2 linked regions of the Mangrovibacterium diazotrophicum genome follow. The protein of the gene in region 1 interacts with the protein of each later gene in a pairwise test. Links are inferred from orthologs where the notes say so. Each region holds a gene or a part of one and is shown on either strand. Other genes may lie near its edges.

Evidence for each region.
Region 2: the proteins of gyrB (region 1) and gyrA interact in binary tests that used the Escherichia coli proteins (3 or more experiments, as listed by UniProt). The link is inferred for Mangrovibacterium diazotrophicum from one-to-one orthologs.

The regions. Positions count from the first base shown.
Region 1 is NZ_RAPN01000006.1:208,870-224,692, forward strand. What follows is about bases 8,319-11,289. They hold gyrB (DNA topoisomerase (ATP-hydrolyzing) subunit B), read left to right. Parts: upstream 8,319-8,804; coding sequence 8,805-10,775; downstream 10,776-11,289. Other genes in these bases: BC643_RS23170 (TonB-dependent receptor), read left to right, coding at 8,319-8,460; BC643_RS23180 (LOG family protein), read left to right, coding at 10,883-11,289. Outside these bases: BC643_RS23140 (hypothetical protein), read left to right, coding at 1-17; murB (UDP-N-acetylmuramate dehydrogenase), read right to left, coding at 14-1,036; BC643_RS23150 (glycosyltransferase), read left to right, coding at 1,195-2,316; BC643_RS23155 (hypothetical protein), read left to right, coding at 2,465-2,647; BC643_RS23160 (cell division ATP-binding protein FtsE), read right to left, coding at 2,706-3,428; BC643_RS23165 (tetratricopeptide repeat protein), read left to right, coding at 3,586-6,648; more of BC643_RS23170, read left to right, coding at 6,688-8,318; more of BC643_RS23180, read left to right, coding at 11,290-11,473; BC643_RS23185 (M64 family metallopeptidase), read right to left, coding at 11,529-12,806; BC643_RS23190 (mechanosensitive ion channel family protein), read left to right, coding at 12,879-14,165; BC643_RS23195 (Lrp/AsnC family transcriptional regulator), read left to right, coding at 14,364-14,843; BC643_RS23200 (ammonium transporter), read right to left, coding at 14,969-15,823. UniProt on the Escherichia coli protein: DNA gyrase negatively supercoils closed circular double-stranded DNA in an ATP-dependent manner to maintain chromosomes in an underwound state.
Region 2 is NZ_RAPN01000001.1:458,346-474,259, forward strand. What follows is about bases 7,522-10,583. They hold gyrA (DNA gyrase subunit A), read left to right. Parts: upstream 7,522-7,834; coding sequence 7,835-10,333; downstream 10,334-10,583. Other genes in these bases: BC643_RS01985 (ATP-dependent Clp protease ATP-binding subunit), read right to left, coding at 7,522-7,556; BC643_RS01995 (tetratricopeptide repeat protein), read left to right, coding at 10,409-10,583. Outside these bases: fabG (3-oxoacyl-[acyl-carrier-protein] reductase), read left to right, coding at 220-966; BC643_RS01970 (PfkB family carbohydrate kinase), read left to right, coding at 1,066-1,944; BC643_RS01975 (SpoIIE family protein phosphatase), read left to right, coding at 1,983-3,869; BC643_RS01980 (mechanosensitive ion channel family protein), read left to right, coding at 4,053-5,018; more of BC643_RS01985, read right to left, coding at 5,040-7,521; more of BC643_RS01995, read left to right, coding at 10,584-11,593; BC643_RS02000 (hypothetical protein), read right to left, coding at 12,389-12,568; BC643_RS02005 (methylglyoxal synthase), read right to left, coding at 12,663-13,133; BC643_RS02010 (flavodoxin), read right to left, coding at 13,370-13,876; BC643_RS02015 (alpha-ketoacid dehydrogenase subunit alpha/beta), read right to left, coding at 13,887-15,914. UniProt on the Escherichia coli protein: A type II topoisomerase that negatively supercoils closed circular double-stranded (ds) DNA in an ATP-dependent manner to maintain chromosomes in an underwound state.

The sequences.
Region 1 (15,823 bases):
AAGATAAAAAAGATTAGATTCCGATCATATTGACTTCGGGCTCCAATGCTACCTGAAACCGTTCGTGAACGGAGTTCTGAATGTGTTTGGCCAATTCGTAAATTTCATTCCCGGTAGCTGCACCGTGATTGACTAACACCAAAGCCTGCTTTTCGTGCACTGCGGCATCGCCAACCCGATATCCTTTCAATCCACATTGATCGATCAACCAACCGGCTGCTAACTTATTCTTGCCCTCACCGGCCGGGTAAACAGGTATTTGAGGAAATTGCTTTTTCAGTTTTTCTGCGAAATCGCTCTCTACAATCGGATTTTTGAAGAAGCTCCCTGCGTTTCCCAAAACCTCCGGATCAGGTAACTTCGATTCACGAATTGCAATCACCGCGTCGCGAACAAAGTGGATGTTCTCCCCTCCTCTTTTCTCAACCTCAGCTCGTAAATCACCATAATCCAATTTGTATTCAATGAATTTATCGAGGCGAAAAACAACAGAGGTCACAATAAAGCGGTTCTTCAGCTCATGTTTAAATACACTGTCGCGATAGCCGAACCGACACTCAGCCGCCGGAATATCGTAGGCCTCAAAAGTCTTCAGATCGAAACCTTTCACACTTTCAATGTAATCGCAAACCTCCACACCATATGCGCCAATGTTCTGGACCGGTGCTGCCCCCACATTCCCTGGGATCAGTGATAAATTCTCCACACCGCCATGCCACTCGCTAACACAATAAGCTACAAACCGATCCCAGTTTTCTCCTGCACCGACTTCCAGCCACACATGATTGCGATCTTCATTAACCTGCTTTATTCCAGGAATATTGGAGTGAATAACCACCCCGTCAAAATCATCCACAAAAAGCATATTGCTTCCACCTCCCAGTAACAAGATGGGCAACTTCTGCCACTCCTGAAAATTGGCTAAAAAGTAAGGTAGATCTTCAAATTCGGTAAATTCAAAAAAATATCGGGCCGTAGCCTCGATACCAAATGTGTTGTATGCTTTCAGCGAAAAATTTTGCTCGAAACGAATCATGAATTGATTTTTTGCCAAAGATAATAGATGCGTTCTCAAATCCGTTTAATTACCGATCCTATTTAAAATTTAGCTGATTTTGTGCTGCAGCACAACGAATAAACATAAAAACAACAGCGCATTGTCGTATATTTGGCACCGGTTGAAAAGTAAAGTACATGTCGGTACGCTCAAAAAAAATTGATATTGTTGTTATCAACGACCTGGTAACAGACAATCGGGTTCACAAGGTGGCTCAGAGCCTGTTGGAGATGGGCTATACACCAAAACTTACCGGGAGAAGAAAGCGAAAAAGTATGCCGCTTGCCGAGCGCGACTACGCTACGCACCGCATGCGCTTGTTCTTCGAACGGGGACCGCTGTTTTACGTTGAATTTAACTTTCGCCTGTTTTTCCGTCTTCTTTTTTCGCGTTCGAAAATCATATTATCCAACGATTTGGACACGCTTGCAGCAAGCTATTTTGCGGCCAAACTAAGTCGGAAGAAACTGGTTTACGACAGCCACGAATATTTCACCGAAGTTCCCGAATTGATTGACCGGCCATTTAAACAGAGAATGTGGCGACGACTGGAGAAACTCATTCTGCCGCGTTTAAAAAATGCTTTCACCGTTTCGCAATCAATTGCCGACGAATACCAAAAATTATACGGTACCCCTTTCAAAGTCATTCGGAATTTACCTGTCCGGAACCAATCACTGGAGTACCAACAAGACCTGACCGTTGTGCCCCACGAAGAAAAGATTGTCATTTATCAGGGGGCGCTCAATTTGGGACGTGGTCTTGAGTTTGCCATTCAATCCATGCGCTTTTTGCAGGGCGTACAACTATGGTTGGTTGGTTCAGGAGACCTGGAAGAATACTTAAAAATCCTCGCCCGCCAATTAAATTTGCAGTTCAAAGTCAAATTTTTTGGACAGATCCCATTTCAGGAACTATCGCAACTCACAGCCCAGGCCGACTTGGGGCTCTCAATTGAAGAAGACCTCGGACTAAACTATCGCTATGCATTGCCCAATAAACTCTTCGATTACATCCAGCACCGCATCCCGGTACTGGTCAGCTCCTTGCCCGAAATGACCCGAATTGTCGAAAAATATGGCATCGGACAAATATTACAGACTCATCAACCCGAGGGAATGGCCAAGCAAATCGAGGAACTTTTACATAATGAGGATCTTAGAAAGGAATATCTAAATAAACTTTTGATCGCATCCAAGGATCTTTGCTGGGAGAATGAGCAACCGGTGCTGAAAAGCATTTTCAATAACCTGCGGTAACATATTCTTAAAAAAATCAAACATTTTATTGATATTTTTTAATTTTCCAGACCCTTTTGTTTGGAGATAAATTCTTTTGGCTATCTTGGTCCCACCGTTAAGAGTGTTTTTTACCCTGAATTATTTACAAGTTAAACCCTTATTTGTTATGAAAAAGATTATCTTTTTGTTAGGTATTATGGCTATCATGGCTTCTTGTGGTTCAAAAGCAACAAAACCAGTTGAAGAAGAAGTAGCACCTGCAGTTGAAGAAACAGTAGTTGACTCAGTTGAAGTGGCAATGCCTGATTCAGTTGAAGTAGCAATGCCTGACACAGTAGTGGCAGAGTAATTTTTGCTTCCAGAATCCAATGATGATGTTTTGAAGAAACCGGTGTTTCTTCGAAACATCATTTTTTTTGCTCTAAAAGTTGTGAAAAATCGATTTCCAGCTGTTCTTTATCAGGGTTCGAAAGTCGAAGGTCGGCACAAAGCAGGGTTTTCGCTTTGAAGTTCTCAATCAGCTGGTAATCGTGCGTGGCCATCACAATGGTTTTGCCCCTCCGGTTCAGATCCCTGAAGATTTTCATCAGCTCGGCAGAAGTCTCCGGGTCCAAATTTCCGGAAGGCTCGTCGGCCAAAATAAGATCCGGATCATTCAAAATAGCGCGGGCAATAACAACACGTTGTTGCTCCCCTCCCGAAAGTTCGTGCGGCATCCGGTCCAGGCTATGCAACATCCCTACTCGCTCCATCACTTCGTGAATTCGATCTTTGATCGCTTTGTCATTTTTCCAGCCGGTCGCTTTCAACACAAAAGTTAAATTGTTACGAACGGTACGATCGGTCAGCAAACGAAAATCCTGAAAAACAACTCCGATCTTCCGTCTCAAAAGCGGGATCTCGCGGTTCTTGATTCGCCGAAGGTTGTAACCGGCCACATAGGCTTCTCCATTAAAAATTTCCAACTCCGCGTTAATCAATTTTATCAGGCTCGACTTCCCGCTACCAACTTTCCCAATCAGGTAAACCCACTCGCCCGACCGCACCTCCAGGTGCACATCGGCCAAAACCAAATTTTCCTGCTGGTAAACATCAACTCCCTGTAAACGAATGATCGGATTATTCTGCATTTCGGTGTTTTAATGCTGCTTCCCACAAAACTAAGTTTTTTTGATTAACCGCCTATGAAAGCTTCAAAATAAACAGCCATTTGTTGAGAACTAAGGCAAGGATTTTGTAGAACGCTTCACTTAAATGCTATTTTTACAGTCTATTAAATTAATGCCAATGAAAACAAGACAAGTATTGTTAGCGCTTACAATATGCCTCTTCACCTCTGTCACTTTTGCTCAAAAAACCATCCATAATCAATCTGTTTCTGCCGACATTCACACGGCCCGGGATTTGTTCTCCAAGAACCAGTTCATCTCGGCCGGGGCAATTTTCGAACAGGTTGAAAAGGAGTCAGATCCCGAATCAGACGTTTACGCTGAAGCAGTATACTACCAAGCACTTTGTGCTTTAAAGACCGACGCAAAGAACGGCGAAATACGCATGGAGAAATTCCTGCGCGATCATCCGCAAAGCCCCTATACAAATGCGGCAAACTTTGAATTGGCAAATGCCTGGTTTAAAGACGGACGCTATCCCAAAGTGGTAGCCATCTATAAAGAATTACCGCGCAACGGCTTTTCCAAGCAGGATCAGGATCGGATGAATTATCAAAATGGATACTCACTTTTTCAAATTAAGCGTTACGCTGAAGCTGAAAAAGAATTCAATAAAGTCCGAAACGGAAAATCAACCTACGCACCCCAGGCAACCTACTATTGGGGCCACATTAAATACATGAACAACGATTTTGACAGTGCGCTCACAGCCTTCAACCAACTGAAGGACAATCCTGCTTTTTCGCCTGTCATTCCGTTCTACATGAGCCAGATTTACTATAAACGTGGCGAATACGAAAAAGTAATTGAATTTACCGAACCGTTAATAGTCAAGGCCGACAAGCAACAAGTGCCGGAGCTCTCGAAAATTTTAGGAAGCTCTTATTTCCACCTGCAACAGTTCGACAAGGCCATTCCATATTTGGAGCGCTATTTCGAAACATCGAAAAGCCGCCAGCGCGACGAAAACTACCTGTTTGCTTACTGCTATTACCGGACCGGGAATTACGAGAAAGCAATCACTCCGTTTGAATATGCTACTGCGGGGAAAGATGAAATGGCTCAAAATGCCTATTATCACTTAGCAGATTGCTACGTTCATACTGGCGATAAAAACAAAGCGCGGATTGCCTTCGAAGCAGCATCAGACATGAGTTTCGACCGGGCAATTCAGGAAGACGCCTTGTTCAACTATGCGAAAATCACCTACGAACTTTCTTATTCTCCTTTCAACGAAACCATCAACGCGTTCGATAAATACATCGCGCTCTATCCGAGCTCGGAACGAAATGATGCAGCTTACAATTACCTGGTGCAGGTTTATATGAGCACCAATAATTTCAAGGATGCCATCGCTTCAATTGAAAAAATTCAGGTAAAAAACCAAGCCATCCGAAAAGCTTACCAACGCGTGACCTACTACCGTGGTTTGGAACTTTTCAAGGGCCTTTCCTATTCCGAAGCCATTGCTTGTTTCGACAAATCGCTTGAGAACGGCGAGTTCAACCCGACGTTGCGCGCCACAGCCACTTTCTGGAAAGCTGAAGCAAACTACCGCCTGGGCAACTACGAAGCGGCGATCAACGGTTTCGAGCGTTTCGGACAAATGCCGGCAGCCCGCACAACCGACGAATACAAGAGCTACAATTACAACCTTGGATATGCCTATTTCAAATTGAAAGATTACGCTGCAGCATCTGCAGCATTCAATAAATTCGTTCAATCTGCACCGGAACAAGACGAAAAACTGGCCGATGCCTACAACCGTTTGGGCGACTGCAGTTACATCAACCGCGACTTCAACAGTTCGCAAAATGCTTACGCCAACGCGTTAACGCTGAATAAGTACGACGCCGATTACGCCCTGTTCCAAAAAGCAATGAGCGAAGGCGTTCAACGCCACCCGGAACAAAAAATCGCGAGTCTGAAAAACCTGGTTCAAACCTACCCGACGTCAGCTTATGTTGACGATGCCTTGTATGAATTGGGACGCACCTACGAACGCGAGAACCAACTCCCGACGGCTGTTTCATACTATAAAAACCTACTGGATGAGTATCCGCAGAGCAGCTATCGCCCGAAAGCGTTACTGCAACTTGGGTTGATCAGCTACAACCAATCGGACTACAACCAGTCGATGAGCTACTACAAGCAAATCACTGAAAAATATCCGGACAGCGAGGAATCACAAGCTGCCATGCTCGGTATCAAAAACAATTACATCGAGCAGAATAATGTGGACGCCTACTTTGCTTACGCCAAACGCCAAGGTTCCAACGTGCAAGTAACAGCAAGCGAACAGGATTCGTTAACCTACCTGGCGGCCGAACGACTGGTGATGAGCAAGGATCCAAAAGCCCGTCAGCAACTGGAACTTTACCTGCAAAATTATCCACAGGGCAGTTTCAGCCTGAACGCCCGTTTTTACCTGGCCGAAGCTAAATATGCCGACGCTGAATACTCGGCTGCACTAAAAGACTACGAATTGGTACTGGACCGCACCGACAATATTTTCACAGAAGCCGCGCTGGGCCGGGCTGCCGAACTGCAGTTCAATGCTGCGAACTACGACCAGGCTCTGATTCATTACCAACGACTCGAAGTTAGTTCGGGCAACAAATGGAACCTGCTGAAAGCAAGAACAGGAATCATGCGCTGCCAATACGAGCTGGGCAACTTCAAAGCCAGTGTGGATGCCGCTCAGAAAGTTTTGGCATCGGAAAACCTTTCGGAAGTGCAGAAGCGCGAAGCCGACTACAAACTGGCCAAGTCGTACCTTCAAACCAAACAGGAAAAAGAAGCGTTCCCGCTGCTGGAAAGTTTAGCTGAAGACACGCAGTCGCCGGAAGGTGCAGAAGCCAAATACCTGAAGGCTGAAATACTTTTCAACCAAGGCAAAACCAAGAGGTCAGAAAATGAAATCATGGACTTCATTTCGAAAAACACACCGCACCAATACTGGCTGGCCAAAGGCTTCATCTTGCTGGCAGACATCTACCTGGCTAACGGTGATCAATTCCAGGCCAAACATACGCTGATGAGTATGATCGAAAATTACCCGGAAGAAAACGATGGTATTATTGAGCTGGCTAAATCCAAATTGCAGCACCTGGAAGAACTGGAGCAACAGCAACAGGAGCAAAAACCGGAGCCAATGCAGATTGACCCCAATCAGAATTAGAGAAAACGAGTTTTGAAAAAGAAACAATTTAGCAGACAAATGAACACAACATACATCAAACATACCGCACTGACAATCCTTCTTGGCCTGAGCGTCGTAATTGCTTCGGCCCAAAAGGACAGTACCGAATTGCGTAAAGAAGTGGAGGTTGTCAAAGCGTACAAACCAACCATTTCCGACGCCTACAAAATCAACGATATGCCGCAGATCGCTGCACCGTCGAATGAAAAACCAACTTTCGAGTACCAGATTAAAACGCAGCCGATGATCACCAATTTCAGTGTTGAACCGGTGGAAGCTGCACGCATGGTTCCCGAACGCGGCGACAGATTGAACAGTGGTTTGCTGAAACTGGGCGTTGGAAATTACCTTTCGCAATACGGCGAATTCTTTTACAATGCAAAAGCCAGCCGAACAACCGACTTGGGCGTGCACCTGAAAAGCCACCTCTCGAATGGTAAAATCAAACTCGAGAATGACGACAAGGTAAAAGCACCCGACAATGAAAACCTGGCTGAGTTTTTCATGAACAACCATCTGAAATCGGGCCTGCTGTCATCAAAAATTTTCTATGAGCGTGAATCTTTCCGTTATTATGGTTATACCGGCGAGAGTCTTTCGGACGAAGACAAACAACTTTACATGCCAATGTGGGATGAAAAACAAGCTTTCCCCTCTGCCGGTTTCTCGTTGAACTACGCGAAAAAAGAAGACCCGCGTGCAGCGATGAATTTGCAGACCGGAATAAAATACCAATACTTTGGCACGCAAACCGGGCAAAAAGAACACCTGGTAAAATGGAACGGCCTCTTCTCTGCCCCGATTGATTTGATGGAAGGCGTGCTGGACGCCGGCGTCACATACAGCACAACCGACAGCGTTTACATGCCCTACACGCAAACGATCGACAAAAGAAATCAGCTGGTATTGAAAGTGAATCCGGCGGCCGTTTTCGATACGGAGATGCTGAAATTCAAAATTGGGATCAACAGCTACACCGTGTTCGAAAAAGATGAAGACAACGACTACATGCTGGCTCCAAATACGCGGATCGAATTTATGCCGGTGAAAAATGTCATCACTCTTTACGCCGGTACCGATGGCTATTTGAAAGAAAACAACTACTCGGTTATCGCCAAAGAGAATCCTTACGTTCGCCCCGACCAAAATGTGAAAAACACGAAGTACAGTTATATCCTGACAGGAGGTATCAAGGGCAAGTTTACACCAAATTTCAGCTACGAACTGCAGGCGGACTATGCGAGCATCAAAAACCAGCACTTCTATTATCTGGAAAACAGCATCCTGAACGAACCGACGGCAACGCTTTACCGCAACAATACCTTCCAAGTAATGTACGACAAAGTGAAGCAGTTCACCTTGGGTGGAGAATTGCAGTACGCCTTGAATCAGGAAATCGACGTGCGCCTGAATGCGAAATACCATTCGTACAGCCTCGACTCGCTGGCTGAAGCCTTTTTGCAGCCCTCATTTGAATCTTCAGCGTCACTTTACTTCGATCCGGAAGGACCGCTTCGCTTTACGGCCGACATCAACTTTATTGGCTCGCGAAAAGCGCTGACGCAAACAGTCGAATACGATACCGACAACACAACCGTATTGAACACCACTTCGGAGATCACGAGCCTGAAATCAATCATCGAACTGAACATGGGTGTTGAATACCAACTAACCGGAAATATCAGCCTTTGGGGACGTGCCAACAACATCACATCTCAGCGATATGAATTGTTCCCCGGTTACAGAAGTCAAGGCCTGAATGTGCTCGTTGGAGCCAGTTTAGCCTTCTGATTTGACAAAATTTGATGTTATACAAAACCCCGAATTGGCAGCGACATAAATCGAAAATATAAAACACTGAAATACTGTGATTTAATTTTTAATTTCTTGTTGAAAACTTTCAGTCTTTCGTCTCCAAAAACGGACATTTTAAGCCGTATTTTTGCTATATTTGCGTGTTAATGCGGGAGAAAAACAAACGATTAAAAATTACAGCAATAAATCACCAAAAATCAGGAATTTCCCCGGTTATAAACAAGCAAACAGCTTTTCACGAAAAGTTGAAATAACAATCCTTTACGACTTTACTCGAAGAGGATGATTAAAACGTTTTGATAATACCAAACATTTTATAGATGAGCGAATTAGAAAATAAGCCAACAAACGGAAACGGGAATGGCAATTATTCAGCTGACAGTATTCAGGTACTGGAAGGTTTGGAAGCAGTGCGCAAACGCCCTGCCATGTACATTGGGGATGTGAACGAAAAAGGTCTGCACCACTTGGTTTACGAGGTTGTGGACAACTCGATTGACGAAGCACTGGCGGGTTACTGTAAGAACATTGAAGTTTTTATTAATGAAGATAATTCAATCACGGTAAAAGACGACGGCCGTGGTATCCCAACAGAAACTCACTCAAAAGAAAATAAATCGGCGCTTGAGGTTGTAATGACCGTATTGCACGCCGGTGGTAAATTCGACAAGGACAGCTACAAAGTATCCGGTGGTTTGCACGGGGTGGGTGTTTCGTGTGTGAACGCGCTATCAACTCACTTGAAAGCTGAAGTTCACCGTAACGGACAAGTCTGGGTGCAGGAATTCAGTATTGGTAAGCCACTTTACTCTGCTAAGATTGTTGGCGAAACTGATCGCACAGGAACATTCGTGACTTTCAAACCTGATGCGAGCATCTTCCTGACAACAACCTACAAATACGAAATCCTCTCGGCACGTTTGCGCGAGTTGGCGTTCCTGAATGCCGGTGTGCGTCTGAGCCTGACTGACCTTCGCGAACAGGATGAAAACGGCGAATACAAAGCGGAAACATTCTTCTCTGAAGCCGGTCTGAAAGAATTTGTGGAGTATTTGGATGCTAACCGCGAGAAGCTGATCGACGAAACAATCCATATTTCTTCGGAAAAAGGTGATGTGCCGGTGGAAATTGCCCTGCACTACAACACCTCGTTTACCGAAAATATTCACTCATATGTCAACAACATCAACACCATTGAAGGTGGAACACACCTGACAGGTTTCCGTCGTGGTTTGACAAGAACTTTGAAAAACTACGCTGAAACAACCGGCATGTTGACGAAACTGAAATTCGACATCAACGGTGACGACTTCCGCGAAGGATTGACAGCTGTTGTTTCGGTGAAAGTTCAGGAACCTCAGTTTGAAGGACAGACAAAAACCAAACTGGGTAACTCGGAAATTAGTTTGCCGGTTGACCAGGCTGTGAGCGAAATGCTGGCCAACTACCTGGAAGAAAATCCGAAGTCGGCCAAAGCGATCGTTAACAAAGTAATTTTGGCTGCAACAGCCCGTCATGCTGCCCGCAAGGCCCGCGAGCTGGTTCAACGTAAGAACGTGATGACCGGTGGTGGTTTGCCCGGTAAACTGGCCGACTGCTCCGACCGTGACCCGGCATCCTGCGAGGTATTCCTGGTCGAAGGGGACTCGGCAGGTGGTACCGCCAAACAAGGCCGTAACCGTCGGTTCCAGGCAATTTTGCCGTTGCGCGGTAAAATCCTGAACGTGGAGAAAGCCATGCAGCACAAAGTATTCGAAAGCGAAGAAATCCGCAATATCTTCACTGCATTGGGTGTCTCAATCGGAACTGAAGAAGACTCGAAAGCGGTCAACCTCGAAAAATTGCGCTATCACAAGATTGTGATCATGACCGATGCCGACGTGGACGGAAGCCACATTGCCACACTGATCATGACCTTCTTCTTCCGCTACATGAAAGAACTGATCAAAAGCGGCTACCTGTATATTGCCACTCCTCCGCTTTACTTATTGAAAAAAGGTAAAAAAGAAGAGTACGCCTGGAACGAACAGCAGCGTCAGCGCCTGATCGACGAATGGGCAGACGGTAAAGAATCGTCGGTACACACCCAACGTTACAAAGGTCTTGGTGAGATGAACGCCGAGCAGCTTTGGGAAACGACAATGGACCCCGAGCGCCGCACATTGCGCCAGGTAACCATCGAAAATGCGGCTGAAGCCGACCATGTCTTCAGCATGCTGATGGGCGACGAAGTTCCGCCACGCCGCCAGTTTATCGAAGATCATGCGGTGTACGCAAACATCGATGCTTAATAAAAAGTCATAAGCTGAGAGTCATGAGTAACGAGACTAAAATCTCCAGGCTCATGACTCTTTTTTTTTCTCAGGAATCATGTCTCATTACTCAAGACTTTAAAAAGATGAAAATTTGTGTTTTTGCATCCTCCAGTAACGCGCTGGAAAAAATCTACGTGGACGAAGCCATTGAGCTGGCCCGCCTGATCGGAGATACCAACCAGACGCTCGTCAACGGCGGGGCCAATGTTGGGTTAATGCACAGCATGCTCGAAAAAGCGCAGGAGCACGGCGCGCATACCATCGGCATCATTCCCGAAAAACTGAAGGGTCACAACCTGGTTTCGGAGCATGCCCGCGAGTTGTACGTCACCAAAGACATGATGGAACGCAAAGCACTGATGCGGGATCTTTCTGACGCTTTCGTGGCGCTTCCCGGAGGATTTGGAACATTGGAAGAAATTCTGGAGGTGATCACACTGAAACAGCTGGACTACCACGATAAGGCAATCGTTTTTATGAATACAAATGGTTTTTATGACGACCTGTTCCGCCAGTTCGAACGCTCATTCGACGAGAACTTTGCCAAACCTGCCTACCGCGACCTCTACTATAATGCCAACAACAGCTCGGAGGCAATTGAGTACCTGAAAAATTATACGCCCCCTACTCCGGTAAATAAATGGTACAAAGTGCCCACTAACGGACAAAAATAAACTGCCCGCAACTACTCCGGGATTTCGGTGCTGCCTGCAAATGACCTCTGTTGACTTATTCGCAATTTAAGCGGATCGCTTCTTCAATGGCTTTGGAGCATACCGGGCAAAATCCGGCAGCCTCGTTGGTCTTCATGCGGCAATCGATCATCGGACTGTAAATTCCTTTGGCCGTGTAACCGCCACCTTCAAATACACCAATCACTTTGCTATACTTTGCTGTTCTTGGCGTAGGCTGAGGAGTTCCCGGCTCAATCATCGATTTCCATTTTCGATCGAAATCGACCAAGGTTGTAATGTTCGGCTCCCAAGGTTCAACCTTCAAATTGTAAAATTCCTCATAAGATACATCCGACGAATAATACTCGTCGGCCAGACCGGCGAAACCGTGTCCAAACTCATGCACAAATACCTGCGGGGAACGCTCATTGTCGACACTTGTCAGGTTCAGGTAATTGTAGAAGCCTCCTCCACCGTATGTAGCCGAGTTCACCAGCACATAAACCTGGTCGTAAACAGCTGCTGCAGCAGCATCATGCACCGACTTCAAGTCACGGGTAGTCAAATACCGGGGAGAATCGAAAGTGTAAAAAGTGGAATTGAAAGCGGTATTCTTGTAGACTTTGTCGCCAGGAATATCAGTCCCTGACTCTGCCGACGGCACCATCACCGCATATAAATTGAAATCCGTTTTGTGCTTATCATAGGGCGACATCGCAAACATGTAATCTATCAGTCGTTTGATGTCGGCTTCAAACTTGCCCATTTCATCAGCCGTATATCCTTCTGGCAGAAAAACCAGGTCAACTTTATTTTGGTGCTTGCCGTTTTCCATGATGGTTTTCACCGGGTAATCCGGCTTCGCTTCGTCCACGATAAAATAATCCCGGGGATCAATCGGTAGGTTGATGAGCTCCTCGTAACCGCCATCCCAGTTCCGCATTTCTATTTTGAAATTCACATCCCGCTTCGGAAAAGGCAGCAATAGCACATGGTAATAGCTTCGGCTGATTTCCTCCGCTTCCGCTGTTGTTTGCCATTCCTGGAAAAGAGAACCGAAGCCATTGGAATAAATCACCTCTCGGGATTCGGCATCAGTTAAACTGCAACGGAAATTGCCATAATTGCGCTCATCAACCAAATGCGTGCGACTTCCGGCCCAAGATCCTTGTTTCTTCAATTGTTCCAGAAAAAGCTCGGTGCTTTTACTATCTCCCGCAAGGGTAAAATCAACCCGCAAGGTTTTGGGTTCGAAATATTTTTCAAAGGTTTTCTGCGTGTAACCACTAACCGACAGTAAAAGAATGATGAATATAAAAAGAGACCGCTTCATAATTTGGGCAAATTGCTATTTTTAGACCCTCAAATTACAGATAAAAATCCGACTTCAGAAAAAACATAAATCATGAAACAGTTTAACATTTGGCTTTTTGACTTTTTTAAAGAACTGAATATCCTCGACCACTGGGCAATGACCTTTTCAATCACCATCAGTGTCATTGTGCTAATTCTAGCAGCGGTTGCCGCGCAACTGCTCACCCGCCTGATCCTGGTTTCGCTGATCCACAAACTGTTTCAAAAAACCAAAACTGACTGGGACGACTTCCTGATTGATCGAAAAGTATTCAGCGCGCTCGCTCACATTCCGTCTGCATTTATTATTTACGCCGTTTACAGCTTCTCGGGTGTCGAAATCGTCTCAACGATCCTCTCGGTTATTGCGCGGGTATACTTCGTGTTCATCTTTGCGATGACTGCTGTGCGCACTGCAAACGCGGTCAACGACATGTACCAAACAACGCCTTACGCCGCAACCCGGCCGATAAAAGGATACATTCAGCTCGTCCAAATCCTGATCATTTTTGTTTCGCTGATTTTTGCGATCGCCATCCTGATTGGCAAATCACCTTTGGGTATTTTCGCAGGACTGGGTGCCATGGCTGCCGTTTTGTTGTTGATCTTCAAAGATTCAATTCTCGGGTTCGTTGCCAGTATCCAGCTGTCGGCCAATAAAATGCTGAAACCAGGTGACTGGATTGAAATGCCCAGCCACAAAGCTGATGGTACCGTAATCGACATCTCACTGACCACCGTAAAAGTCCAAAACTGGGATAAAACGATCACCACCATTCCAACGTACGCATTGGTATCTGAGTCATTCAACAACTGGGCAGGAATGGAAGAATCCGGTGGCCGCCGGATCAAACGTTCCATCAATATCGACATGAAAAGTGTGCGTTTTGCAGATCCAAAACTTTTGGAGAAGCTGAGTCACTTTTACCTTCTGAAAGACTATATCACCAACAAACAGCAAGAAATAAAGTCATTCAACGAAAAACTGAACGTGCAGGACGGAGATGTTTATAATGGTCGGCGCCAAACCAACCTCGGGATTTTCAGACACTACCTGGAAGCCTACCTACGTCAAAATCCGAATATTCACGAAGAAATGACTTTCCTGGTGCGCCATCTGCAACCCACGGAATTAGGGCTTCCCATCGAAATTTACGTGTTCAGCAAGGACCAGCGCTGGGCAAATTACGAGGGCATCCAAGCCGATATTTTCGATCATGTTCTGGCTATTTTGCCCGAGTTTGACCTTCGTGTTTACCAAAACCCAAGTGGCCATGATGTCAACGAATTGGGCCGAAATTTGGCGAACCTGCAGAAGAGAACAGTTGTCAATAATTAAATTTATTTGGCGCGGTTATTGTCATTCGGAATTTGATAAAAATATCATACATTTGCAGCCGCAAAAAATGAAAGCGAGTTTTCATTTTTTCATTTATTAAACACAATAGGTTACAATTATTGAAAAATTTGAATCGAATATTTAGCATTTATCGTATTTTTATACTTCCAAATTTCAATCTCACATTAAAATTACACAATGAACCAAGATCATATTGAACCGCTACCACAGATTGATGAGCTGGACGAGAAAATCCTCAAACTTATAACAAAGAACGCCCGTATTCCATTCCTTGAAGTAGCTCGGGAATGCGGCGTATCAGGTGCAGCCATTCATCAGCGCGTGCAGCGTCTTTTAAATTTGGGTGTTGTTTCGGGAAGTGAGTTCATCGTTAACCCGGCTAAGTTGGGTTACAACACTTGTGCTTATATGGGAGTTTATCTTGAAAAAGCCAAATACCACTCACAAGTGGCCAAAGCTTTGCGCGAGATCCCGGAGGTTGTTGAATGTCATTACACAACTGGGCAGTATGCCATTTTTGTGAAGATTCAAACCAAAACCAACAAGCACTTAAAGAAGCTTATCGACGAAGCATTCCAGGAAATTGAAGGAATTGCCCGTACAGAAACATTCATTTCGTTGGAAATGGATTTCAAGCGGCAAGTTGCGATCAAGTAACGAATCCAAAGAATATTAAAAAAACCGTTCAATTTCCTGAACGGTTTTTTTGTTGCCCGAAATTCAGGGCATAAAAAAACTCCCCGGAGACAAGGGGAGTTTCGAGCATATAAAAGAGCGACTCGTTAAAGCTTACTATCGCTTTTATATTCAAAATCGTACGATTCGTTGTGCTGGCTGATATCCAAACCAATCTTCTCTGACTGAGCAGAAACGCGCAACGAAACAATCATGTCGGTAATCTTGTACATCAGCATCGATCCACCGAAGGTGAATATACCAACAATTACCAAAGCCGCCAAGTGGAAAAGGAATGTTGTAGGATCACCATGGATCAAACCGACTTCCTGTGCAAACACGGCAGTCAGCAACATACCAACAATACCGCCCATACCGTGTGCCGGGAAAACATCCAGCGTATCGTCCAGGCGGGTTTTCGAACGCAGCTCGATAGCGATGTTACTCACGATTGCAGCAGCAACCCCGATAAACAAGCTCGAACCAACATTCACGAAACCGGCGGCAGGCGTAATGGCAACCAAACCTACAACCAAACCAATGGCAGCACCCATACCCGAAGGTTTTTTACCTTTTGCCATGTCGTAGAACAAATAAGCCAGCATAGCTGCAGCAGAAGCCGTGTTCGTGTTCATCAGCGCTAAAGCTGCTGTTGAGTTGGCTCCTAAAGCCGATCCGGCGTTGAAGCCAAACCACCCGAACCAAAGCATACCTGCTCCAAGTAGAACAAAAGGAATGTTGGCTGGTTTCATCTCTTTGCCAAAATCCTTGCGTTTACCAAGAAAAATAGCTCCGGCAAGCGCCGCAAAACCAGCAGACATGTGTACAACGGTACCCCCTGCAAAATCGAGAACTCCCCAGTTACGAAGGAATCCATTCGGATGCCAGGTCCAGTGACACAAAGGTGCATATATAAATAAAGTGAATAAAACCATGAATAACATGTACGCACGGAAGCGTAC
Region 2 (15,914 bases), on another replicon or contig:
AGCTCAGAGCTGTAAATGATTAAAACTTTTTAGTCAAAGATTCTACAAACCTGAACGTCTTTGCCGCAAGCTTTTCAAAAAGTCGCAGAGTTTTATATCAAGCTATCGGCAAAGCACTATATTTGTTCCGCTAAATTAATATTGGGGCAGATGCAGCCGGAGCGTGAAGTCAAACCGGCGAGCAAAATTTTTAAACCAATAAATAAACAGTTACAAAAGATGAAATTACTTGAAGGTAAAACAGCTATCGTAACCGGTGCGTCAAGAGGTATCGGTAAAGCTATTGCTATGAAATTTGCCGAAGAAGGCTGTAATATCGCGTTCACTGACTTGTTTGAAAACGAGGCTATGAAAGCAACAGAAGCCGAACTGGCTGCTTTAGGTGTAAAAGCTAAAGGTTATGCTTCAAACGCTGCAAATTTTGCTGAAACGGACGAAGTAGTTAATAAAATCGTAGAAGATTTCGGTCGTATCGATGCATTGGTGAACAACGCCGGTATCACAAAAGATACGCTGTTGATGCGTATGACAGAAGACCAATGGGACGCTGTTATCAACGTGAACCTGAAATCAGTTTTCAACTTTACAAAAGCAGCTCAAAAAGTGATGTTGAAACAACGCAGTGGTTCAATCATCAACCTGAGTTCTGTTGTTGGTGTTAGCGGTAATGCCGGCCAATCAAACTACTCAGCTTCAAAAGCGGGTATCCTTGGTTTCACCAAATCAATCGCTAAAGAGCTTGGTTCTCGCGGCATTCGCAGTAACGCGATCGCTCCTGGTTTCATCATCACCGAAATGACAGGTGCTATTCCGGAAGACGCTCGTAAAGCATGGGAAGCAAACATCCCGATGAAACGCGGTGGCACGCCGGAAGAAGTTGCTAAAGTTGCTTTGTTCCTTGCATCTGATCTTTCATCGTATGTAAGCGGACAAACGATCAACGTTTGCGGCGCAATGAATACTTAATGAATTGTTAGCATACAGCATAAAAAAAGCCGGGATGAATTTCATCCCGGCTTTTTCTTTTATATTTAACGTTAAACCAAACAAACAAAGCAAAGAACCATGCCCGACGTTCTTTTTGCCGGTTTGACGACAATCGATATTCAATATTTTGTCGATCAATTTCCGGGATCAAATCAGAAAATAAAATCTGCATCTCCGGCAATCTTAGTTGGAGGCCCTGCTGCAAATGCAGCTGCAGCTTATGCTTTCTTAAAGGGCAACGCTACTATTCTTACAGCAATTGGAAGAAATCCCTTTCGAAAAACAATTCTGAAGGACTTCGGATCTTTGAACATTGGTGCAATCGATTTCATTGAAGATGAGGAACAAGAAGCTGTTTTGGCAACTGTTATCACCAGTTCGAACGGAGACAGAGCTATTGTATCTCATCATCCGGACGATCATTCGGCTCGGTCGATCGACTTCGGAAACTTTCTGGAGCAACTTAATCCCTCAATTATAATGATTGATGGATTTTATCCTACGATGACGCTGGAGCTTTGCCAGGAAGCCAAAAGGCGAGAGGTGACCGTTGTTTTTGACGGAGGGAGTTGGAAAACGCATCTGGATGAGCTGATTCCATTGCTGGATATCGTAATTTGTTCGGCTGATTTTATGCCCCCGGGATGCTCTACTCATTCCGAAGTAATTGATTTTTTCCAAGCTCATGGTATAAAACGAATAGCCATCAGCAGAGGTGAACATTCGATTTTATTTAGCGAAGAGGGCGATATCAAAGAGATTCCCGTCGGTAAACGATTGGTTATAGATTCTCTCGGAGCTGGAGATTTCCTGCACGGAGCCTTTTGCTACTACTGGCACAAAGGACTTGATTTTGAAGCAAGCTTGCGGGCTTCAAGTGAATTTGCATCGGCAACCTGCAGCTATAAAGGCACCAGGACATGTTTTAGTGAACTCATTCAAAGTGAGTTCGTTTAAATATTTTTTCATAATTTGTGTTGACTTAACCTTGTGAAATGAATAACAGAAGTATCATCTTCCAATTGAGTTTCTACATTTTGGTTACTGTAACTGTTACAGTTGCTATTGGGGTTTACCTGAACTATAATTTCAGCAGGCGAATTCTGATGCAGAAAATTGAAGAGAATGCGATTTATCAGTCCGATAAAGTCACCAATAAGATAGCGCACTACGTTGTTACGGCACAAGAAGTGACCCGGAATGTCAGCGCTCAGCTTCCTTATTATGACGAGAATGGGAAACTGGAAGAGTTTTTGACCAATGTTCTCAAAATGAACCGGATACTTTCCGGATTTCGGCTGGAATTGAAAGGAGATGACGGAAAACGGTACATTGCTATTTTTGCCAAAAGTGAGAAGGAGTTTTTGGTTTTGCATGATGAAAAGTACTGTCAATTTCCAAATTTCGTCGAAATCAAAAGCATTGTAGCCAAGCAGACCGAAGGACTTTGGTCCGATCCTTTTTATTGTCCGCTGGATACCAGCCTTCTTGTCACGAGTTTCACTGAAGCTGTTCGGAATTCCGACGGAACTGTGGTCGGATATTTATCGGGACAAATCAACCTGAACTTCCTCGCCAAACTCGTTGCCGGTATCGATATCGAAAAAGGTGGGCTTTCCTTCATTTTAAGTAAAGACGGAACATTCCTGACACACCCGAATCCAACATGGGTGATGAAAAAAAATATCTATGATATTCCTGAAAAAATCTTCCCAAAAAAACGAGCAGAATATGAAGGCATGATGCGATCGCACCAGGAAGGGTCTGGTTTCGCGTTCCCTGAATTCTTCGGGTACGAAAAAGCCTGGTTTCATTTTTCACCTGTTCCTTACACTTATTGGACCGTTGTTATTATTGTTCCGGCAAACAAACTCTTCCTGGAGTTGGATAGTTTACTTCGAAATGTCATACTGCTGTCTACCTTGGGTTTAATCGCTGTACTTCTAATCATTGTTTACATTATGCGGAAGATGCTTTCTCCCTTGTCAACAATTGCGAAGTCAATCAAACGTTTAAGTACTGGCGATATTCGCGTCGGCGACCAGAGGAACGAAATACAAATGCTTTCGTCGAGCTTAAACGAATTGCAGGCCCGATACACGAAATATGTAAACGAACAAAATCAAAGTAAAAAAGACCGCCGGAAGATTGAGAAAGATCTGAAATCAGCTAAAGAAATTCAAACGGCGATCATCCCTGCTGAATTTAATCCGGGCCGAAAGATGGCTGTGATAGACTTGTATGCCCTGCTGGATCCAGCGGAAACCATTGGAGGCGACCTTTATGACTATTTCTTTGTCGACTCAACCCACCTGCTGTTTACCATGGGAGACGTATCAGGTAAAGGAATTCCCGCTGCCCTGTTTATGGCCGTTGCCAGCACCCTTATCAAGGGTAAATCGACCAGTTTGTCAGCACACGAAATTGTGGAGCATGTGAACAACGAACTTAGCTTACAGAATGCGAATCAGAACTTTTTAACTCTTTTCCTCGGAATCCTGGATATAGAGACCGGCGAGTTTAGTTACTGCAATGCTGCTCATAATTACCCATACATTTTAACAGCTTCGGGCGAAGTGCGCACATTGGATAAAACTCACGGCCTTCCGGTTGGGGTTTATTCATCGAAAGCATACGCCGGGGATACCGGCTATCTGAAGGCTGGCGATCGTATCGTTCTGTATACCGATGGAGTGACTGACTGCCGTGACGAAAGTGGCGAGTTCTTTGGAAACAGCAATTTAGCCCAAACGATCAAGACAATACCTGATTTCTCGGCGAAGGAATCAACACTTTACATTTTCGATCGTTTAAAAGAATTCAGGGGAGAAGCTGACCAATCAGACGACATTAGTTTGATGGTTATCCGCTACAAAGGATAGATGTTCGATGGCCAAAAACTGATTTCTCGCAAGCTTACTAAATCTATACCCGACTTTTGTGTATTAACTCATTAAAGAAAGGAAGAGTAAAACATGGATGAATATCAAAGTGTATTAATAGGCCTAGCCAGTATTCTTATCGGAATCATTTTAGCGAGCTTGGTAATTCGACAGTTATTGAAGATGATCAGAAACGAAACTCAGGAAGTTATTTGGAAGAAAATTCTGCGAAGGTTGAGTCTACCAATGAGTTTCATCATCATTCTAAGTGTGGTTTCGGTCGCAATTCCTTCCGGCTTTTTTGACGATCTGCCCATCAACGCCCATATTATTCAGTCCATCATTTTCAACATCCTTATTTGCTGGCTTTTGATTGCCGCAATTAAAAGTATGCGCCTGATTGTTTTGGCCAAATACGATATCAAATCCGAAAACAACCTGAAAGCTCGGAAAATTCAAACACAAATGGTTGTAATTGAAAGGATTTTAATTGTCATGGTGTTGCTGTTCGCTTTTGCGGTCTCGCTGCTAAGTTTTCCGAAAATCAGGCAGGTGGGGATGAGTTTATTAGCCAGTGCGGGTATTGCCGGTATAATCATCGGTTTTGCAGCGCAACGAAGTATTGCCCTGTTCCTTGCCGGTTTTCAAATTGCATTTACCCAACCAATTCGTTTGGATGATGTGGTGATTGTTGAAGGTGAGTGGGGGTGGATTGAAGAAATTACACTAACCTATGTTGTGGTTAGAATTTGGGACAAGAGAAGACTAATCGTTCCAATCACTTATTTCATCGACCGCCCGTTTCAAAACTGGACCCGAACAACCTCTGAAATTTTGGGAACGGTTTTCATTTATGTTGATTATGGGTTCCCGGTTGATGCGATGCGTGAAGAACTCACCCGAATCCTGGAGAATGCAAAAGAATGGGATGGACAGGTGAATGTGTTGCAGGTAACCGACGCCAAGGAACTGACCATGGAAATTCGCGCATTGGTGAGTGCCGCAAATTCTCCGGCATCGTGGGATCTTCGCGTAAAAGTGCGGGAAGAATTAATCAAATTTGTTCAGGAGAAATACCCACAGCATTTGCCACGAACCCGAGTTGTGTTACCCGACCCAATAGATGCAAAAAATAAAAAGCCAGTTTAAAAACCGGCTTTTCTTATTCTGTTATGCCTTTTCGGCAGTACCTAAGATCTTGACTTTTATCTTTTCGTTTTTCTTATCGAATCCGATCGAAACGGTGTCGCCTTCAGTTAATGAAGCCCGGATGATGACTTCCGCCATCTCGTCTTCCAGGTATTTCTGAATAGCGCGTTTCAACGGACGTGCACCGTACTGAGAGTCGTATCCTTTTTCGGCGATAAACTCTTTGGCTGCTCTCGAAATTTTCAACTTGTAATTCAAAGAAGCAACACGGTCGTACAATCCACGCAATTCGATATCGATAATTTTGAAGATATCTTCTTTCGAAAGTGTGTTGAACATGATCACATCATCGATCCGGTTCAGGAACTCAGGAGCAAACGCACGCTTTAACGCTTTTTCAATCACGTATTTCGCATGGTCAGTTTCTTCCGCTGCTGTTTTTGGAGCTGTGAAACCAATACCACTACCGAACTCCTTCAATTGGCGTGAGCCAATATTCGAAGTCATGATGATGATCGTGTTTTTAAAATCGATATTACGTCCCAAGCTGTCGGTCAAACGACCTTCGTCCAACACCTGCAACATCAGGTGGAACACATCAGGGTGTGCTTTTTCAATTTCATCCAACAGAACCACTGAGTAAGGTTTACGACGAACTTTTTCAGTCAACTGGCCACCTTCTTCGTAACCAATGTATCCCGGAGGCGCTCCAACCAATCTCGAAACGGAGAATTTCTCCATGTATTCGCTCATGTCAATCCGGATCAACGAATCAACACTGTCGAACAAATATTTCGCGATTACTTTCGCTAACTGCGTTTTACCAACACCGGTTGGTCCAAGGAAGATGAACGTACCAATTGGTTTGTTCGGATCTTTTAAGCCGGCTCGGTTACGTTGGATGGCTTTCACAATTTTCTGAATTGCGTCATCCTGACCAACAACAGAACCTTTTAGTTTTTCGCCCATGTTCATCAGGCGCTTGCCTTCAGCTTGAGCAATCCGTTGAACCGGTACACCTGACATCATGGCAACAACTTCGGCCACTTTGTCTTCGGTTACCACTTCGCGGTGGCTCAGCAACTCTTTTTCCCAAGCTTCTTTTTCCTGGTCAAGCAATTGCAACAAGTTCTTTTCCTTATCCCGGAAACCAGCAGCAAGTTCGAAATTCTGGCTTTTTACAGCTTTGATTTTTTCTTCGCGGGTTGTCTCAATTTTTTGTTCCAGTTTCACAATGCGATCCGGAACATTAATATTCGAGATATGAACGCGGGAGCCTGCTTCATCCAACGCGTCAATCGCTTTATCCGGCAAGAAACGATCGGTGATGTAACGAGTCGTCAACTTCACACACGCTTCAATTGCTTCAGGCGTATAAATTACGTTGTGGTGATCTTCGTAACGTTCTTTGATGTTATTCAGAATCTGAACAGTTTCGTCGTCCGAAGTCGGCTCAACCATCACTTTCTGGAAACGTCTTTCCAACGCACCATCTTTCTCGATTTGTTGGCGGTATTCGTCCAGGGTAGTTGCACCAATACATTGAATTTCGCCACGGGCGAGGGCAGGTTTTAGCATGTTGGCCGCATCCAGCGAACCAGTAGCACCACCGGCACCTACAATGGTGTGAATCTCGTCGATAAACAAGATCACGTTATTTACTTTTGAAAGCTCATTCAAAATAGCTTTCATTCTTTCTTCAAACTGACCGCGGTATTTTGTTCCGGCTACAATCGAAGCAATATCCAGGCTCACCACGCGCTTATCAAAAAGCACGCGAGAAACTTTTTTCTGGATGATGCGAAGAGCAAGCCCTTCGGCAATTGCAGACTTACCAACACCTGGTTCACCGATCAGGATCGGGTTGTTCTTTTTACGTCGCGACAGAATCTGAGCTAAACGTTCAATTTCTTTTTCGCGTCCAACAATCGGATCTAAACTGTTTTCTTCGGCTGCCTTTGTGATGTCAACACCAAAATTATCCAGCACGGGAGTTTCAGACTTTGTGGAGCCCGGTTTCTTTTGAGAACCGGAAGTCGGAGATTTTGAGAACGGATCATCAGCTTCTTCGTCTTCCTCACCACCATATTCCGATTTCGCCTCCGGTTGTTTATAGTCTTCCAACCGGGACTTTAAAATATAGTAATTGATGTGGTACTCGTTTAAGATCGTTGAAATCTGACTATCCTTATCCTTAAGGATCGCCAGTAACAGATGTCCTGTGCTGATGGTTTGGCTGTTAAGCGCACGAGCTTCCAAATAAACCAGTTTCAGAGCTTTCTCTGCCGACTTTAAGAGTTGTACCGAAGCTTGCGGATCGATTTCTTTATCGGTCCGAAGTTCGTTTTCAACTGCAATTTTAATTTCAGACAAATTAATTCCTAAACCAGTCAAAATGTCAATCGCAATTCCTTCACCATCTCTCAAAATTCCCAGAAATATATGCTCCAATCCAATTTGCTCATTTCCCAAACGAATCGCCTCTTCGCGACTGTAGGAAAGTACATCTTTTATTCTTGGAGAGAATTGAGAATCCATATGCATTAAAGTTATCTTGTTATGGTTTTTCTGTAACAAAAATCAATCCGAAAAGGTTGTTTCGAATCTTTCTGTAAAAATAGCATTTATAGCTTTAAATTTACACAAAAGGCATGACACGCGGCTTTCGGACTTATTGATTTTTTAAACATCGTGTTGTTGAAATTTAATTCGCATTAAGCTATTAAAAAGCGGTGAATGCCGGCAGTATTAACAGTATTTTTTTATTTTTGTAAGTCGTTTTTTTTACAAGTAAAAATCTTTGAAAGGAGCATTAAATGACTGAAGGCGAAAGAATTATTAAGATTAATATCGAAGAGCAGATGAAAACTGCCTACATCGATTATTCGATGTCGGTAATTGTTTCCAGAGCTCTGCCTGATGTACGCGATGGATTAAAACCTGTCCACCGCCGTGTTTTATTCGGAATGAGTGAGTTAGGCATTCTATCCAATAGACCGTATAAAAAATCAGCCAGGATTGTTGGTGAGGTTTTAGGTAAGTATCACCCGCATGGCGATTCTTCAGTATACATGACCATGGTGCGTATGGCGCAGGAATGGTCGCTGCGCTACCCCCTGGTAGACGGGCAAGGAAACTACGGGTCGATCGACGGTGACAGTCCTGCAGCGATGCGTTACACCGAGGCCCGGATGGCAAAAATCGCAGAAGAAACATTAAGTGATATTGAAAAGAATACCGTTGATTTTCAGCCGAACTTCGACGAATCGTTAAGTGAGCCAACAGTTTTACCAACTCGTATTCCAAACTTGTTGGTGAACGGAGCATCAGGTATTGCGGTAGGTATGGCGACAAACATGCCGCCTCATAACTTGTCCGATACAATTGATGCCATTACGGCATACATTGACAATAAGGAGATTGAGATTACCGAGCTTATACCGATCATTAAAGCACCCGATTTCCCGACCGGTGGTATCATCTACGGTTATAAAGGAGTGGAAGAGGCCTTTGAAACAGGCCGTGGCCGTATCGTTATTCGCGGTAAAGCGCATATCGAAACACATGGTGCCGGACGCGAGCGCATTGTGGTAACTGAAATTCCTTACATGGTCAACAAAGCAGAGTTGATCATGAAAATTGCGGAGTTGGTTAACGAGAAAAAAATTGAAGGTATTTCAAACGTTAACGATGAGTCAGACCGCGAAGGTATGCGTATCGTTATCGACGTTAAGAAAGACGAAATTTCGAATGTCGTTCTTAATAAATTGTACAAATACACGCAGTTACAGACATCGTTCAGCGTAAACAACATTGCCTTGGTGAAGGGACGTCCTCGTCTGCTTAACCTGAAGGATCTGATTCACTATTTTGTAGAGCATCGCCACGATGTTGTGGTTCGCCGTACACAGTATGAATTGGAACAAGCTGAAAAAAGAGCACACATCCTGGAAGGTCTGATTATTGCATCAGATAATATCGATGAAGTAATCGCGATCATCCGCGGCTCGAAAACGCCGGATGAAGCTCGTGAAAGTTTGATTGCTCGTTTCAACCTGTCTGAAATTCAGGCTCGTGCAATTGTTGAAATGCGTCTTCGTCAGTTGACTGGTCTGGAGCAAGATAAGCTTCACCAAGAATATGAAGATATTGTTAAGTTTATTGAACGTTGCCGCGAGATACTCGCAAACGAGGATTTGCGGATGCAAATCATCAAGGATGAGCTGATCGCCATTAAAGAACAGTATGGTGACGAGCGCAAAACCGAGATTGTTCCGAATGCGGAAGAATTCAACCCGGAAGATTTTTATGCAGATGAAGAGATGGTAATCACCATTTCACACTTGGGTTATATCAAGCGTACACCGCTGACTGAATTCAAAACACAGGGAAGGGGTGGAGTTGGTTCCAAAGGAAGCAACACTCGTGATGAAGACTTCCTGGAGCACCTGTTTGTTGCCACCATGCACAACACCTTGTTACTGTTCACCGAAAAAGGTAAGTGTTTCTGGTTGAAAGTTTATGAAATACCAGAAGGAACAAAAACGAGCAAAGGCCGCGCTATTCAGAACCTTCTGAATATTGAACAGGACGATAAAGTACTGGCATACATCAATGTAAAAACACTGAGCGACGAAGAATACATCAACAATAACTTCATTATTCTATGTACTCAGAAAGGTATTATTAAGAAGACGTCGCTCGAAGCTTATTCACGTCCTCGTCAGAATGGTATCAACGCGATTACCGTTCGCGAAGAAGACCATTTGCTGGAAGCGCGCCTGACCAACGGTAATCACGAGATCATGATTGCAGTGAAGTCTGGTAAGGCTATTCGTTTCCACGAAAGCATTGTTCGCGCTATCGGCCGGACAGCTTCCGGAGTACGTGGTATCACACTGGGCAGCGAGAGCGATCAGGTCATTGGCATGATATCTGTTGAAAACCAGTCGGAAGATGTATTGGTTGTTTCAGAAAAAGGTTACGGAAAGCGCTCGACCATTGAAGATTATCGCGTAACGAACCGCGGTGGTAAAGGTGTTAAAACAATCAATGTGACCGAAAAAACGGGCGAATTGATAGCACTGAAGAGCGTTTCTGATAACAACGACCTGATGATTATTACTCAGAATGGAATCACCATTCGTCTGCCGATTTCCGAAGTTCGGGTAATGGGCCGTGCAACGCAGGGGGTTCGATTAATTAACCTGCGCGGCGAAGATGCCATTGCATCGGTAGCACGTGTTGAATTCGAAGACAATGGTGAGGAAATCGAGAACCAGGAGAATTCAGAAGCTTCTGAAAATGAAGATTAAAGAATAACAATGCATTTGCGTGCATGACATTAAAGATTAAATTTGTAGCAAAAAAAGTATCTTAAATTAACTATGATGATGAAGAAAACAATTCTATTGTTGGCCATACTTGTTACCGCTGTGGCTGGCTCTTATGCACAAAAGGGCAAAGTTTCCAGCGCTCAAACATTGAAAGACAGTGGTAAGCTGGATAAGGCGTTGGAAGCGATCAATGAGGCTATTGATCCAAATAACGAAAAAGCTGAAAAATCAATTCCTTGGCCAAGAACTTGGGAAGTTCGTGGTGAAATCTATCACGACATTTACAAATCGAAAGATGAAAACTACAAGAAGTTAGCGACTGATCCGTTGGCTACTTCTCTGGAATCTTTCAAAAAAGCGATTGAGTTAGATACAAAAGGAACAGGAAGCAACGGTGTTAAAATCAACCTGACACTTTTGATCAACGATTTTACCGATCAAGCAGTTAAAGGTTTCAACGAAAATGACTACGAATTAGCACTGAAATCTTTTGAACAGATTTTGGATATTCAAAGCATGCCTTTGATGCAAGAAGATCCTCCGACAGTTGACACTGTGATCATTTTCAACGCAGGTTTGGCTGCTTACAATGCTGAAAACTACGATAAAGCGATTAAATATTACAAAGAAGCTGCTAAATACAACTACAACGAAGCACGTACTTATGAGTTGATCGCTGCCAGTTACACAAACCAACAAGACACAGTAAATGCATTGGCTGCGTTGCAGGAAGGTTTTGAGAAATATCCTGAAAGTAGTTCTTTGCTGGTGCAAATGATCAACATCTATATGAACGCAAACAAAACTGATGATGCGATGAAATACCTGGAACTGGCTATCGAGCAAGATCCTGAAAACGCTTCATTCTACTTTGCTAAAGGTGCGTTGAATGATAAGTTGGGTAACACAGACGACGCAGTTACTTCATACGAAAAAGCTCTGGAGTTGAAAGATGACTACTTTGATGCTTACTACAACCTGGGTGCTATTTACTACAACAAAGGTGTAAAACAATTGGATGTAGCGAATGCTGTTCCTACAAACCAACCAGACAAATACGAAGAAGAAAAAACAAAAGCGGATAAAGAATTCGAGAAAGCAATTCCTTATATGGAAAAAGCTTCAGAAGTAAATCCGGAAGATACTTATTCGTTGGAATCATTGAAACAATTGTACTATCGTTTGAAAATGATGGACAAGTTTGATGAAGTAAATAAGAAACTGGAAGATCTTAAGTAATATTGAAAGGAGGGAATTTTCTCTCCTTTTTTTGCATCTATAAAAATAACATAATATCAACTATAAGACAAACAGTAAATATTGTTTTCGTCCTGGATTCAGCTTTAGACTTGTCAAATCATACCATCACTCTGGTATCAAATCAAAGGATTCTACAGAGGAAGATTTAACTATTATTAGATCCTGTTTTAAACTCCACCTATTTCTATTAACTCAAATGCATAAGGCTTCCTACAGAAAAATCTATCTAAGAAACTACAAGATCACTTCACAAATCCCTTATTCAATTCTTTAAGCATCTAGGGAACTCTCAACATAGCTATTGACGTTTCTCAAATTTCAATCTAAAATAATAACATAATTAACTCAAATTCCTTTCAGTATTCAAATGCATCCGATTAGTTGTCCGCAAAAAGCCAAAATTAGAAAATTGACGAAAAAGGCAGCTTGGAGGAAACTGGACACGATAATCGCTTGAAAATTTTAATTTATACAGTCAATCGGAATTAGTTAGGATCTTTATGTTGTTATAACCCGAAACACCAATCAAAGTGCCCGGACACTATAAGCTTCAAAACTGAATTGTCTATTCGTGTAACTTGACTGAATCATTTCTGATTAATAATCCGCAATAAATCACTTTTGTAAATTATTTACATTTATGTATTTCATTTATTTAGTGAGACTTACTAGGACATCTCCAGTAATCTCAAGGCACAAAAAAGCCCAAGTATCGAAATACTCAGGCATATGTTATTACATTTGTGTCGTAAAAAATGACTAACTAGAGATCTCTCAGTTAGTCCGTAAAGTGTAGAATTCTTCAAGCCCTAAATTGATTATAGCCTGTATGTCGCCAATTACTTTAGACTTTGGCTTCAGCTTAAAGGCTCGATCATCGTCACTTTTCTTTGCCATGATATCTTTTAATAAGTACATGGCTTTAATCATCTTTCTTAATCTTTCTTGTTCCATGGCGAATTGGTTTTTCACAAATTTACCACCTTCGCTTGAATCAATCCTTTACCGTTAAATTATGTCATTCTTAAGAAAATGTAAATGACTTGTATTACAAATCGACTTCGCGCTTGATATACGCTGAATAATCCTTCAATATTGGGCTGTATTTCTGGTGGAACAAATTGGACGAGATGATAAAATCGGCTGTAGACCGGTTTGGCGCTGTTGGGATATTGTAAAGTGTTGCAATCCGAAGAAGCGCTTTAACGTCAACATCGTGCGGTTGCGGTTGCATTGGATCCCAAAAGAAAATCATCATATCGACCTGACCTTCACAAATAAGCGCACCTAACTGCTGGTCGCCCCCCAAAGGGCCTGATTTTAAGCGTGTGACTTCCGGAGGGATCGCATCATGGACTTTGCACTGTTTTTCGATTGTTTCCTGGATCAATTTTCCTGTTGTTCCGGTACAAACCAAACTGTGAGGAAGTAATTCCTTCCAGTTGTACGCCACCCATTCCATCATATCCTTTTTGCGGTTATCGTGGGCAACGAGGGCAATTGTTTTCTTCTTTTTCATTACTCTTTTCTGATTTTGTTCGCCACAAAAATAGCTCAATATTCAAATTCTTACCGGTTTGTTATTCTACCGTGTCGTTCGTTAACGGAAAAATAGCAATAAAAGATGCTTTATTCCATGGAGGATCTTCATGAGGAATGAAAAAGAAATCACTGTCCCCCGAATTGTATCAAGCAAAAAAAAGAGCGCGGTAATTTTTACCGCACTCTTGCTAAATAGAATTATTGTAGGATTTTCTATTTGAACTCTTTTTGGAGCTGTTCAACCCATTTTTCAACCCGTCCTTTTGTCAGTCGAGGTTGATTCTCCTGGTCAATACACAAACCACAAAGCTGGTCGCCACGTTCGGCACGGCTTGCTTCGTATTCGTAACCTTCTTTCGAAGTGAAACCAACCAGTTTACCTCCTTTTGACTCGATCAGATCGGCGAAGATACCAACACCATCGTTGAAGTTTTCAGGATACCCTTTTTGGTCACCCAAACCATAGATTGCGAATTTCTTACCCGACAAATCCATGTCGTCAATTGCCGGAACAAACTCGTCCCAGTAATTTGGTAATTCGCCGTCCCACCAGGTTGCAACACCAATAACGTAGTTGTCGTATTTCAGGAAGCTTTCTTCATTTACTTCCTCTGCGTTGAGAATATCAAGATTGTCTTTCCCGAAAACCTCGATAATTTTCTCGCTTACTTTAGAAGTTTTGTTTGTGTGAAAACTGTAAAATATAGCTGTTTTACTCATGATTTTCCTTTTAATATGCCATTAATTCTTTAGCTGCTGCAACGATCCGTTCAGTATTCGGTAGGATTGCTTTCTCCAGAATACGGTTGAAACCAACCGGTGTATACGGAGAACCAACACGTTTAACCGGTGCATCCAGGTCTTCGAAAGCTTCTTCCATGATCATCGAAGTTACTTCAGAGCCGAAGCCTGCGAATACCTTGTCTTCGTGTACGACCATGACTTTACTGGTCTTTTTAATCGATTCAAGGATCGTTTCTTTATCCAACGGAACAATTGAACGAAGGTCAATCACTTCAACATCGATTCCTTCTTCTTCCAAGGCCTTAGCAGCATCCAAACTGTGAATCAACGTATTTCCGTAAGTAACCAAAGTCACATCTTTTCCTTCGCGACGAACGCGGGCTTTTCCGAATGGCACTTCGAAATCGTCAGGAATTGAAGCGGCAGCTTGGGGAGCGTTATATAAAGCCTTTGGCTCCATAAATACGGTCATCCCTTTCGAACGCATTGCAGTACGCAACAAACCGGCAGCATCGTCAGCAAAACATGGGTAAACAATACGTACACCCGGGATTGTTGCCAAAGCACCTTCCAGGTTTTGCGAGTGGTACAAACCACCACCAATGTAGCCACCTGAAGCCAAACGAATGGTCATATTCGGTACAAACTGACCGTTTGAACGCCAGTAGTCGTGGCTTGAATCAACGTATTGTTCCATTGCCGGCCAGAAGTAGTCAGCAAATTCAGCACCTTCAATAACCAGACGGATTTTATCGTTGAAACGGCTCATACCGTTTGCAGTACCCACGATGAAATCTTCAGCAATTGGAGCACTAAATACACGTTGATCACCGAATTCCTGTTGCATACCTTTGGTTACGTTGAAGGCACCGCCTTTTTCTTTGTTGGCAACGTCCTGTCCCCAAATAAAGGTATCCGGGTTTTCGCGGAATTCTTCTTTCAGCGTTTTATTGATTGCATCAACCAACTTGATTTTTTCACCATCGTGGTTGTGTGTACCTGCCGGGTATTTATCAGCCGGATAAGGTTCTGGCATTACAAAATCGAAGATTGTTGAAGGATCCGGATCCGGAGCTTTCATTGCTTTTTTGTGCGCATCTTTTACAATCGCTTTAGCTTCTTCTTCGATCGCCTGAATTTCTTCCTGCGTGAAACGGTTGTAACGCAGCAACATGCGGACAAATTTCGCCATCGGGTCGTAAACACGAACGTAATTACGCTCGTTTTCGCTGCGGTACAATTCGTGACGGTCTGAGTTCGAGTGTGACTCCATGCGCACACAGTTCGCCTGCACGATAACCGGCTCTCCAACTTCCAAAACGTGTTTTTTCGCCTCTGCCATCGCATTCATCGAGTCGAAAATATCTTTACCGTTACAGTGAATAATACGCAGGTTTTTGAAACCAGAGAAGTTGTTGGCTGCTTTACGGTTTGCTGTTTGCATGTTTTTCGGAACGGAAATACCGTAACCATTGTCCTGCAACACGAAGATCACCGGAAGTTTCTCACGAGAAGCACCGTTGATGGCTTCGTACACGTAACCTTCTGAAGTCGAAGATTCACCGTGTGATGTAATTGAAACACCTTTGTGTCCGTAATATTTCATGGCACGGGCCACACCTACGGCGTGCAAGTCGTGGTTACCTGTACAGCTTGATACGTTATGGATATTCCATTCCGGTTTTGCAAAGTGGTTCGACATGTGACGACCACCACCGGCAACGTCTGTTCCTTTTGAGATACCGTTCAGGATGATTTCTTCAGCTGTCAATCCAGCCGAGAAACAAGTCATCATATCACGGTAATACGGGAACAGGTGATCGGTATGGCGATCAAAAACCTGACCGATTGCAAACTGAATACCATCGTGTCCGGCGTATGGGGCGTGGTACGACCAGCCAATGGCCTGTTTCAGGTAGTTAGGAGCTCTTTCATCCAGTTTACGGCCAACCACTAGGGTTTTCAGCCATTGGTGAAGCACGTCCTTTTCTACGCTCTTTATCGTATAAATTTT